2 regions of the Agrobacterium sp. LEGMi-208b genome follow, and region 1 is predicted to be linked to the other one. Evidence: riboswitches for the same ligand, from Rfam matches in the RefSeq annotation. Region 1 holds a riboswitch; the other holds the start of a gene.
The links. A riboswitch is a leader RNA that binds a small molecule or an ion and turns the genes downstream of it on or off. The one in region 1 is predicted to bind thiamine pyrophosphate.
Positions count from the first base shown of each region.

Region 2: it holds a riboswitch for thiamine pyrophosphate, as region 1 does, so the genes downstream of both, thiC (phosphomethylpyrimidine synthase ThiC) here and thiB (thiamine ABC transporter substrate binding subunit) in region 1, are expected to answer to the same signal.

Region 1 is NZ_CM183445.1:1,759,757-1,764,862, forward strand. It holds gene AC5YUO_RS08605 (ABC-F family ATP-binding cassette domain-containing protein) at 1-751, shown strand, start outside; gene AC5YUO_RS08610 (VOC family protein) at 850-1,242, shown strand; TPP riboswitch at 1,288-1,398, shown strand; gene thiB (thiamine ABC transporter substrate binding subunit) at 1,437-2,450, shown strand; gene thiP (thiamine/thiamine pyrophosphate ABC transporter permease ThiP) at 2,470-4,095, shown strand; gene AC5YUO_RS08625 (thiamine ABC transporter ATP-binding protein) at 4,092-4,808, shown strand.
Region 2 is NZ_CM183445.1:1,917,596-1,922,701, forward strand. It holds gene AC5YUO_RS09310 (amino acid--[acyl-carrier-protein] ligase) at 1-502, opposite strand, end outside; gene AC5YUO_RS09315 (acyl-CoA dehydrogenase family protein) at 507-1,688, opposite strand; gene AC5YUO_RS09320 (acyl carrier protein) at 1,688-1,939, opposite strand; TPP riboswitch at 2,122-2,233, shown strand; gene thiC (phosphomethylpyrimidine synthase ThiC) at 2,329-4,152, shown strand; gene thiO (glycine oxidase ThiO) at 4,154-5,106, shown strand, end outside.

The DNA of each region.
Region 1 (5,106 bases):
CAACGATACGCTGGCGCATTATCTGACTGATGGCCGGGGTGAAAACCTGCTGGTCAATGGCGAACTGAAGCATGTTACCGGCTATATGAAGGATTTCCTGTTCCAGCCGGAACAGGCCCGCACGCCGATCCGCAACCTTTCCGGCGGCGAGCGCGCGCGTCTCATTCTGGCGCGCATTCTGGCGCGGCCGACCAATCTTCTGATCCTTGACGAGCCGACCAACGATCTCGATATCGAAACGCTCGATCTTTTGCAGGAAATCGTCGCGGGCTTTTCCGGCACCGTCATTCTCGTCAGCCACGACCGCGATTTTCTCGACCGCACCGTCACTTCCACCATCGCGCCCGTCAATCCGGACGAGCCGGATGGTCGATGGATTGAATATGCCGGTGGTTATTCGGACATGATGGCGCAGCGCAAGGGTGCTGCGGAAGAAAAACGCAAGGCGGAAAAACAGGAAAAGGCGAAGGCCGCACCTTCGGCCTCCCCATCGCAGGATCCTTCAAAGGCCAAGGGCAAGCTTTCCTTCAAGCAGAAATTCGCGCTCGAAAATCTGCCTAAGGAGATGGAAAAGGCGCAAAGCGAAATCGCAAAACGCGAGCAGCGCATGGCCGACCCTGAGCTTTTCACCAAGGACCCGAATGCCTTCAACACGCTGGCGCAGGAAATGTCGAAGCTGCGCGACAAGCTGGAGGCCATGGAAGAAGAATGGCTGGAACTGGAGATGTTGCGCGAGGAACTGGAGGGCTGAAGGCAATCGGGCTCTCGTTTGACCGGTCCTGCTTCGGCCTTTGACAGAAAAGCGGAATTGCCGTTCTATGCCGGCGTTCGTTTGGAGGAGTTGTGAAAATGCGCATGATTTTCGTCAATCTGCCGGTCAAGAATATCGAGACATCAAGGAACTTCTTCACGGCTCTCGGTTTCAGCTTCAACCCGGAATATTCGGATGACCGCACGCTCTGCATGATCGTTGAGGAAAACATCTTCGTGATGCTTCTCCAGGAGGGGCGGTTCCGTGATTTCATCAACGGCGATATTGCCGACGCGACGCGCACCACCGAAGTTCTGACCTGTCTTTCTGCGGGAAGCCGCGAGGAAATCGACCGGATGATCGCCACCGCGCTTGCCTCCGGCGGTAGCGGCTGGAAGCCCGTTCAGGACCATGGTTTCATGTATGCCGGCAGCTTTCAGGATCCCGATGGGCATGTCTGGGAACTGGTGCATATGACGGAGCAGGGCTGACCTCGGCCATCTTGCCAATCAGGGACGGCGGGACTACACCATCATCTTGATCTAACGGGGTGTCTTTTGTGCTTGGACGCAAAAGGCTGAGAGGCTTGCCAACCCGAAGAACCTGATCCGGTTCATACCGGCGGAGGGATTAGACGGCTTTAACGCAGGCGGCTATTTCCCTATCGATTTTTGAGGAGATACCCGTGCGCCGTCGTCTTTTCCTGAATTCCCTCGTTGCCGCTTCGCTGTTTCTGCCCGGTCTTGCCGTCGCACAGGACAGGCAGGAACTGACCGTCTACACCTATGAAAGCTTCGTTTCCGAATGGGGTCCCGGTCCCAAGGTGAAGGAGGCCTTCGAGAAGGTTTGTAATTGCACGGTCAATTTCGTCGGCGTGGCCGATGGTGTGGCGCTACTCAATCGCCTGAAGCTTGAAGGGGCGGGGTCCAAGGCGGATGTCGTCGTCGGTCTCGACACCAATCTTGTCGCGGAAGCAAAACAGACCGGTCTATTCGATGCCAGCGGCATCGATGCATCGGCGGCCAAGGTGCCGGGCGGATACAAGGACGATGTTTTCGTTCCCTATGATTACGGTCATTTCGCCGTCATCTACGACACGCAGACGGTGAAGAATCCGCCGACGAGCCTTAAGGACCTCGTTGAAGGCGACGCCGCGCAGAAGATCGCCATTCAGGACCCGCGCACCTCCACGCCGGGTCTGGGCCTGCTGCTGTGGGTGAAATCGGTTTATGGCGACAAGGCGCCGGAAGCCTGGGAAAAGCTCAGGAAGCGTATTCTCACCGTTACGCCGGGCTGGTCGGAATCCTATGGCCTTTTCACCAAGGGGGAGGTGCCGATGGTGCTCTCCTACACCACCTCGCCCGCCTATCACATGGTCGCGGAAAAGACGGATCGTTATCAGGCCGCCGCCTTTTCCGAAGGGCATTACATCCAGATCGAGGTTTCCGGTCTCCTTAAAAATGCACCGCATAAGGAACTGGCAAAGCAATTCCTCGCTTTCACGCTGACATCGGGTTTTCAGGATGCCATTCCGGAAAACAACTGGATGATGCCGGTTGCGGCAACCTCGAAGCCCTTGCCGGAGGCGTTTTCCAAACTCGTCGTGCCGCAGAAGACTTTCCTGATGGATCCGGAAGAGGTGGCGAAGAACCGCAAGGCATGGATCGATGAATGGCTTGCCGCCATGAGCATGAATTGAGGAAGAGGCACACCCGCGCATGATGCTGCGTCGTGATTACCGGCGGTCGATCATTTTCGGAACGGCGGCTTTTGCCGCCGTTTTCCTGTTCATGGCGCTCGCCGTTGCAGCTCTCCTGTCCTTTGATGCCGGTGCGTCCGCGGCCGGTATAATGGATGCCTATACGCTGCGCATCCTGCGCTTCACGCTTTATCAGGCAACGCTTTCCACTGTTCTTTCTATTGTCCTCGGCCTGCCAGTGGCGCTGGCGCTTGGCCGGCGACGCGTATTTCCGGGAAGGATCTGGATCATCAGGCTGATGGCGGTGCCGATGGGTCTGCCTGTCATCGTCGGCGCCTTCGGCATCATCACCATCTGGGGCAGGCAGGGTGTTTTGAATACGGCCCTGGTTTTTGCCGGGGCGAATGAGCCTTTCAGCATTTATGGCCTTTCCGGCATCCTCATCGCCCATGTGTTTTTCAATCTGCCGCTTTCGGTCCGGTTGATGCTCGCCGGGCTGGAGCGTATTCCGGGTGAATATTGGCGCATGGCGGCGAGCCTCGGCATGGGGCCGGTTTCGATTTTCCGTTTTATCGAATGGCCGGCAGTCGCGCGTCTCGTTCCCGGCATTGCCGGGCTTGTTTTCATGCTGTGCGCTACCAGCTTCACGCTCGTTCTTTTGTTGGGTGGCGGGCCGGCGGCCACGACGCTGGAGGTCGCGATCTATCAGGCGCTGCGGTTCGATTTCGATCCGCAGCGGGCGATTGCGCTTTCGGTTCTGCAGATTGCCCTCACCGCAATCCTGCTCGGACTTCTCGCTTTTTTACCGTCGCCCGAAGCGGAAATTCCGTCGCTCGGTCGTTCCCATCACCGTTTTGATGGCAAGGGCATTGGCGCCCGCCTCTGGGATGGCGCGGCAATCGTTTTCGTAATTCTGCTGATCGGCCTGCCGCTTGTCGCCATAGCCGTCTCGGGCTTGAGGGCCGATCTGCCGCGTCTTTTGTCCGCGCCGATTTTCCTGCGCGCGGCGGCGACCAGTCTTGCAATCGCCCTTCTCTCCGCAGCCCTTGTCGTGCTCTGCTGCATGGCGATCATCGGCGCACGGCAGGAGATAGGCTCCAGACGGCAGGCGGGGAAACCACTGCGCTTCCTCTCCGCTCTGCTTGGGGCAGGGTCTTCGCTGGTGCTTTTGGTGCCGCCTGTGGTGTTGGGAAGCGGGTGGTTCCTTCTATTGCGGGTCTTCGGCGATGTCAGCTTCTATGCGCCCGTCCTCGTGGCGCTTATCAATATGCTGATGGCTTTGCCGCTTTCCATGCGGGTTCTGGAGCCGGCTTTCACCAGTCATTTTTTGCGCACCGGCCGGCTTTCCGCCAGTCTGGGGCTTCAGGGCTTGACGCGATTGCGGTTCGCCGATCTACCGGTTCTGTGGCGGCCGCTGGCCATGGCGTTTTCCTTTGCCATGGCCCTGTCTCTTGGCGATTTAGGCGCGGTTGCCCTGTTCGGGTCGGAAAATTTCGTCACCTTGCCATGGCTGGTTTATAGCAATATGGGCAGCTATCGCACCAATGACGCCGCCGGTTATGCCTTCCTTCTCGGCATCATCTGCCTGCTGCTTGCCGCAGGCGGCGTTTCACGGCAATCCCAACCAGCAAGGGCGAGCATATGACAGGCGATGATTTTGCCGTTGAGCTGGACAAGGTCAGGCTGCGGCTTGGAACACAGGATTTCGACCTCGATTGCACATTCCCACAAAGCCGGATAACCGCCGTCGTCGGCGCGTCCGGTTCGGGCAAGTCGACGCTTCTCAACCTCGTCGCCGGTTTCGAGGCGCCGGATTCCGGCCGCGTCATGATCGGCGGACAGGACGTGACTGCGCTCGATCCTTCGGAAAGACCGGTCTCATCGATCTTTCAGGACAATAATCTTTTTGCGCATCTCGATATTTTCACCAATGTCGCTCTGGGTGTCAGCCCCGGGCTGAAATTGCGGGTGGAAGACCGGGAACGGATCGAGAAGGCCCTCGTTCGTGTCGGGCTTGCGGGTTTCGACAAGCGCTTGCCAGGCACGCTTTCCGGCGGAGAAAGGCAGAGGGCGGCGCTGGCGCGCGCGCTGGTCAGGAAAAAACCGGTCATGCTGCTCGATGAGCCTTTTGCGGCACTCGATCCGGGATTGCGGGCGGGTATGACGTCCCTGCTTCTCGACTTGCATGGAGAAACAAAAAACACGGTGATTATTGTCACGCATCACCCCGACGACATAAAAAAGCTGGCGCAGCAGGTGGTTTTTCTTGAACGCGGCCGTGTTGTCTATACCGGCCCGACCGCAGATTTCTTCGCCACACAAAATGTGAAGGCGGTGGACAGTTTTCTGAACGGGTGATCGCCTTATTTTCGACGTGTGCCGCTGGCAATCGCTTTAGATGACTTCAATGGCGCTAATTTGCACTTGCCAGTTTCAAGTTGTTGCCCGAGAAAAGATGGGAATTATTGCGTTCTTCAGGAATAATCCGGACTTGATGGATCGTTTTTACCGTTTTGGCATTCATCGCCCGTTGGGGCGAATCTGTTATTCTGGTCTGCAATTAACGGATGATCAGGAACGTTAGGGGCAGGCATAGAGAATGAGAAATAGCATGACTGCACAGTGGAGGCTCTTCTCCCGTTCAGGCCTTCGCCGT
Region 2 (5,106 bases), 160 kb from region 1:
CATATTCGCGCATGCGGAAAAGCTGCTGGCGGGCCGGATCCTTGGAAGGCTCATGGCGGAAGCAATAGGACTGGATGTCATAAAGACCGCCGCCGGCAGGAAGGGCGCCACGCTTGGCAATCGTCGGGTAAAGCGGATAGCAGGCCGCCGGCGTCAGCACGATGTCGGTGGCTTTCTGGTCCTTGGTCCAGTCGCCGCCCTCATCCATGGTCTTCAGCAGGCTGACATGGTCGAGTTCGCAGCCGCAGAAGGAATGGACAGTGCCGGCGAGCTGCGGGAAGCTCTTCATGTAACCGCTCTTTTCGAAATAGGCACGGTTGATGCCGGGCGGAAAGCGGATCGCTTCGGCGCCATCGGCGCCACCGGTGCGGTCGATCAGCCGCTCGAATGCGGCAATCACATCCTCGAACTGGCCGCTGCGTCCATAAAGACCGTCCACACCCGTTTCAATCAGCAGGCCTTCTTCGAACAGTCGATCGAGAAACGATGTTTGCATGTCCATGGTCTTATCCCAAGAGGCTGGTGTCCTGCTTGTGAACCAGCAGGAGATTGGCAGAATTGCCGAGAATACGGTCGTTGGAAATCATCAGCCGGGCGGAATGCGCGTCGCGCAGGTGCCGGCCGAGGCTATAGGGCGTACCGTTCTTGTAGCCCATGATGCCGCAGACCAGCATGGCATGATCGATGATCTCAAGAATGGTTTCCGAAGAGCAGATCTTCACATTGTTCATGGCAACGGCAAAGGCCATCGACATCAGTTTTTCGGGATCACTCTTGGTATCCTCGTAAGCCTTGATGCCGGCGATGATGTTGGATTTGACCACCTGCAGCTTGGTGGAAACCTCGGCAAGGCGGATCGCGCCCGGAGGGGCGGTGCCGGGTGATTTGCGGGCCGCGGCCCTGACGAAGGATTGCGCACGCAGCACCGCGTCGGAGGCAATACCGTACCAGACGGCGCTCCACAGGAGATGCGAGCTTGCAAGCATGGATTGCGCGGCGATTTCCGCGAAAGGTTTCGGGAAAATCTGTACCGCCGGCGCTTCGCCGCGGAACAGGAAGCCATCCGAACAGGTGCCACGCATGCCGAGCGTATCCCAGACATGGGTCTTCTCGAGCGTATACTGGTTTTTCAGGAATACGGTCATCACCTGATCGGCGGGCGCGGCATCCTTGTGGGCGCGCGAGGTGATGAGGATCGCATCGGCATTGCTGCCATAGGAAATGACGGTGGCATCCTTTTCCAGCCGGCAGTTATCGCCTTCGACTTCGATCGCGCAGATGGAGTTGCGCAGATTGCCGCCGATGCCGCCTTCGGTGGTGGCGGAGCCGAGCAGAAGCTGTTCGCCGGCAACGCGGCGCATGAAGCCCGGATGCCAGCTGCTCTCCACGCCGTGCTCCACCAGGCTGGACAGCTTGATGTGGTGCATGGCGAAAATCATCGCGGTTGCCGAACAGGCCTGGCCGAGCCGGGCGCAGATGTCGGCGATCTCCTGAACGGAGGCGCCTTCGCCGCCGAGCGAGGAGGGCACCTGAATGCCGAGCAGACGTTCCTGCCGCAAGGCATCGACGGCTTCCTGCGGGAAGCGGCCGGTGACATCCACCTCATCCGCATGCTTTGCGGCAATGATCGCGACACGGCCCGCGCGCGCGGACAGCGTTTCATCCTGCGGCGCCACGGTCACGTTCATCAGGCTGCCTCTTTACCATCCAGAATGAGCTTAACGGTGTCTTCAATCGCCCTGATGCTCGCAAAGGACTTGCGGTTCAGCAGATTGTCCGGGAATTCGATATCGAAAGCTTCTTCAATACCCAGCATCAATTGCACCGACGCAAAGGAAGACAGGCCCGCTGCATAAAGATCGGCTTCATCTGCAATCGTATCGACAGGGGTGGGAAGCTGGCCGAATTTTGCCAGTATTTCACGAATAGTCGCATTCATTCCGACGTATCTCCAATGAAATCAACACTAGGAAGGTTTGTGCTTATCGTTATGCCGCAAACGATAATATTCACCTAAACCGTTAGGTTAATTACAACTAACGGCAGCATGCGCCATTCCCGCACCTTTGCCAAGCGTTGATGAGCGGCCTTGACAAAAGCCGGGTGGTGTCTTTTGCTGTGGCCATTCACCAGGGGTGTCCCGTCAAGGGGCTGAGATTCTGCTTTCATGCGCAGTGACCCGTTGAACCTGATCCAGTTCATACTGGCGTAGGGACGGTGCAAAGACCTGATGTCGGGCGGGCGCATGGCGCCGCGTATCGGCACTTCGGTATTTTCCATCATTCCGGCTCGAACTGGGTCTCCACAGTCAAACTTTGGAGCCTCAAGATGAATATCGCTGCCAAGACTATCCCGCTGTCGGTTACCACCGGACCGCATGCCGCCTCCACGAAAATCCATAAACCGGGAATCCTTCATCCGCATATTCGCGTGCCGATGCGCGAGATCGCGGTGCACCCGACGGCGGGCGAACCGCCGGTGACGGTCTATGATTCCTCCGGCCCCTATACCGATCCGACCCATCCCGTTCTGATTGAAAAGGGTCTGCCGCGACTGCGTCACGACTGGGTCGTGGCGCGCGGCGATGTCGAGGCTTATGAGGGCCGGCACGTCAAACCGGAGGATAACGGCTTTGCCACCGGCGAGCGGCTGACGCCGGAATTTGGCGTGCGCCACCAGCCGCTTAAAGCGACGGCGGGCAAGGCGGTGACGCAGCTTGCCTATGCGCGGGCGGGCATCATCACGCCGGAAATGGAATTCATCGCCATCCGCGAAAATCTCGGACGCGAGGCCGCGAAGGAAAAGCTTGCGCGTGACGGCGAGAGTTTCGGCGCGCATATCCCTGATTATGTCACGGCGGAATTCGTGCGTCAGGAAGTGGCCTCGGGTCGCGCCATCATTCCCGCCAACATCAACCACCCGGAACTTGAGCCGATGATCATCGGCCGCAATTTTCTGGTCAAGATCAACGCCAATATCGGCAATTCCGCCGTCACCTCCTCCATGGCGGAAGAGGTGGAGAAGATGGTCTGGGCGATCCGCTGGGGTGCCGATACCGTCATGGACCTTTCGACCGGGCGCAACATTCACAATATCCGCGAATGGATCATCCGCAATTCGCCGGTGCCGATCGGCACGGTGCCGCTTTATCAGGCGCTGGAGAAGGTGAACGGCATTGCCGAGGATCTCAACTGGGACGTGTTCCGCGATACGCTGATTGAGCAGGCGGAACAGGGCGTCGACTATTTCACCATTCATGCCGGTGTGCGGCTGCATTATATTCCGCTCACCGTCAACCGCGTCACCGGCATCGTCTCGCGCGGCGGGTCGATCATGGCCAAGTGGTGTCTGCATCACCACAAGGAAAGTTTCCTCTATGAGCATTTCGAGGAGATTTGCGATATCTGCCGCGCTTATGACGTCTCCTTCTCGCTGGGTGACGGCCTCAGGCCCGGCTCGATTGCCGACGCCAATGATGCGGCGCAGTTCGCCGAGCTGGAGACGCTGGGCGAGTTGACGCAAATCGCCTGGGCAAAAGATTGCCAGGTGATGATCGAAGGCCCCGGCCATGTGCCGATGCACAAGATCAAGGAGAATATGGACAAGCAGCTGAAGACCTGCGGCGAGGCGCCCTTCTACACGCTTGGGCCGCTCACGACAGATATCGCGCCCGGTTACGACCATATCACCTCAGGCATCGGGGCGGCGATGATCGGCTGGTTCGGTACGGCGATGCTCTGCTACGTCACGCCGAAGGAACATCTTGGCCTGCCGGATCGTAACGACGTGAAGGTTGGCGTTATCACCTACAAGATCGCCGCTCATGCCGCCGATCTTGCCAAGGGCCATCCGGCTGCGCAGGTGCGGGACGATGCGCTGTCGCGCGCAAGGTTCGAGTTCCGCTGGGAAGACCAGTTCAACCTGTCGCTCGACCCGGATACGGCGCGTTCCTTCCACGACGAGACCTTGCCGAAGGAGGCGCACAAGGTCGCGCATTTCTGCTCCATGTGCGGGCCGAAATTCTGCTCGATGCGGATTTCCCACGATATCCGCGCCGAGGCGCAGAAGGAGGGGCTGGAGGCCATGGCCGCACGCTTCAAGGAAGGCGGCGAGCTTTACATGCCGCTTTCGACGTCCGCGAGTGCCGAATAACATGCGTGTTCTCATCAAGGGAACGGGGGTCGCCGGCCTGACGGCGGCCTTCGAACTGGCGGGGAACGACATTAGCGTCGAGGTTTGCGAGCGCAATGCCGAACCCTCTCGCGGCGCATCGTGGTATGCGGGTGGCATGCTGGCGCCCTGGTGCGAGCGCGAAAATGCGGAAGCGGCGGTTCTGACGCTCGGCCAGGCGGCGCTCGACTGGTGGGATGCAGCGGTCCCCGGTCTTGTGGTCCGCAACGGCACGCTGGTCGTCGCACCCGCCCGTGACAAGGCGGAGCTATCCCGTTTCGCCTCGCGGACCAGCGGGTATCGCTGGGTGGATGAGGGCGAAATCGCCGGTCTGGAGCCCGATCTTGCCGGTCGCTTCAGGTCCGGACTTTATTTCTCGGACGAAGGGCATCTCGATCCGCGCCTCGCGCTGCAATCGCTATATGAGCGGCTTTGCCTCATGGGTGTGCGGTTCCACATGGGTACTCCGCTGGACGAACAGCCGTTCGACCGGGTCGTGGATTGCACCGGGCCTGCGGCGGTGGGAACGATTTCCAGCCTTCGCGGTGTGCGGGGGGAGATGCTCTATCTCGGCACGCGGGAGGTTTCTCTTTCTCGTCCCGTCCGGCTGCTGCATCCGCGCATTCCGCTTTACATCGTGCCGCGCGAGCCCGGTCGTTTCATGGTGGGCGCAACGATGATCGAAACCGAGGATGCGGGCGCCATTTCCGCCCGCTCGATGATGGAATTCCTGAATGCCGCCTATGCCGTGCATCCGGCCTTTGCGGAGGCGGAAATCATCGAGACCGGCACGGGGGTGCGTCCCGCCTATCCAGATAATCTGCCTGATGTCACGCAGGATGGCAGGACCATTTTCATCAACGGCGCGCACCGGCACGGTTTTCTGCTGTCGCCGGCGATGGCGCGGCAGGCGGCTGAAATCGTCTGCCAAACACT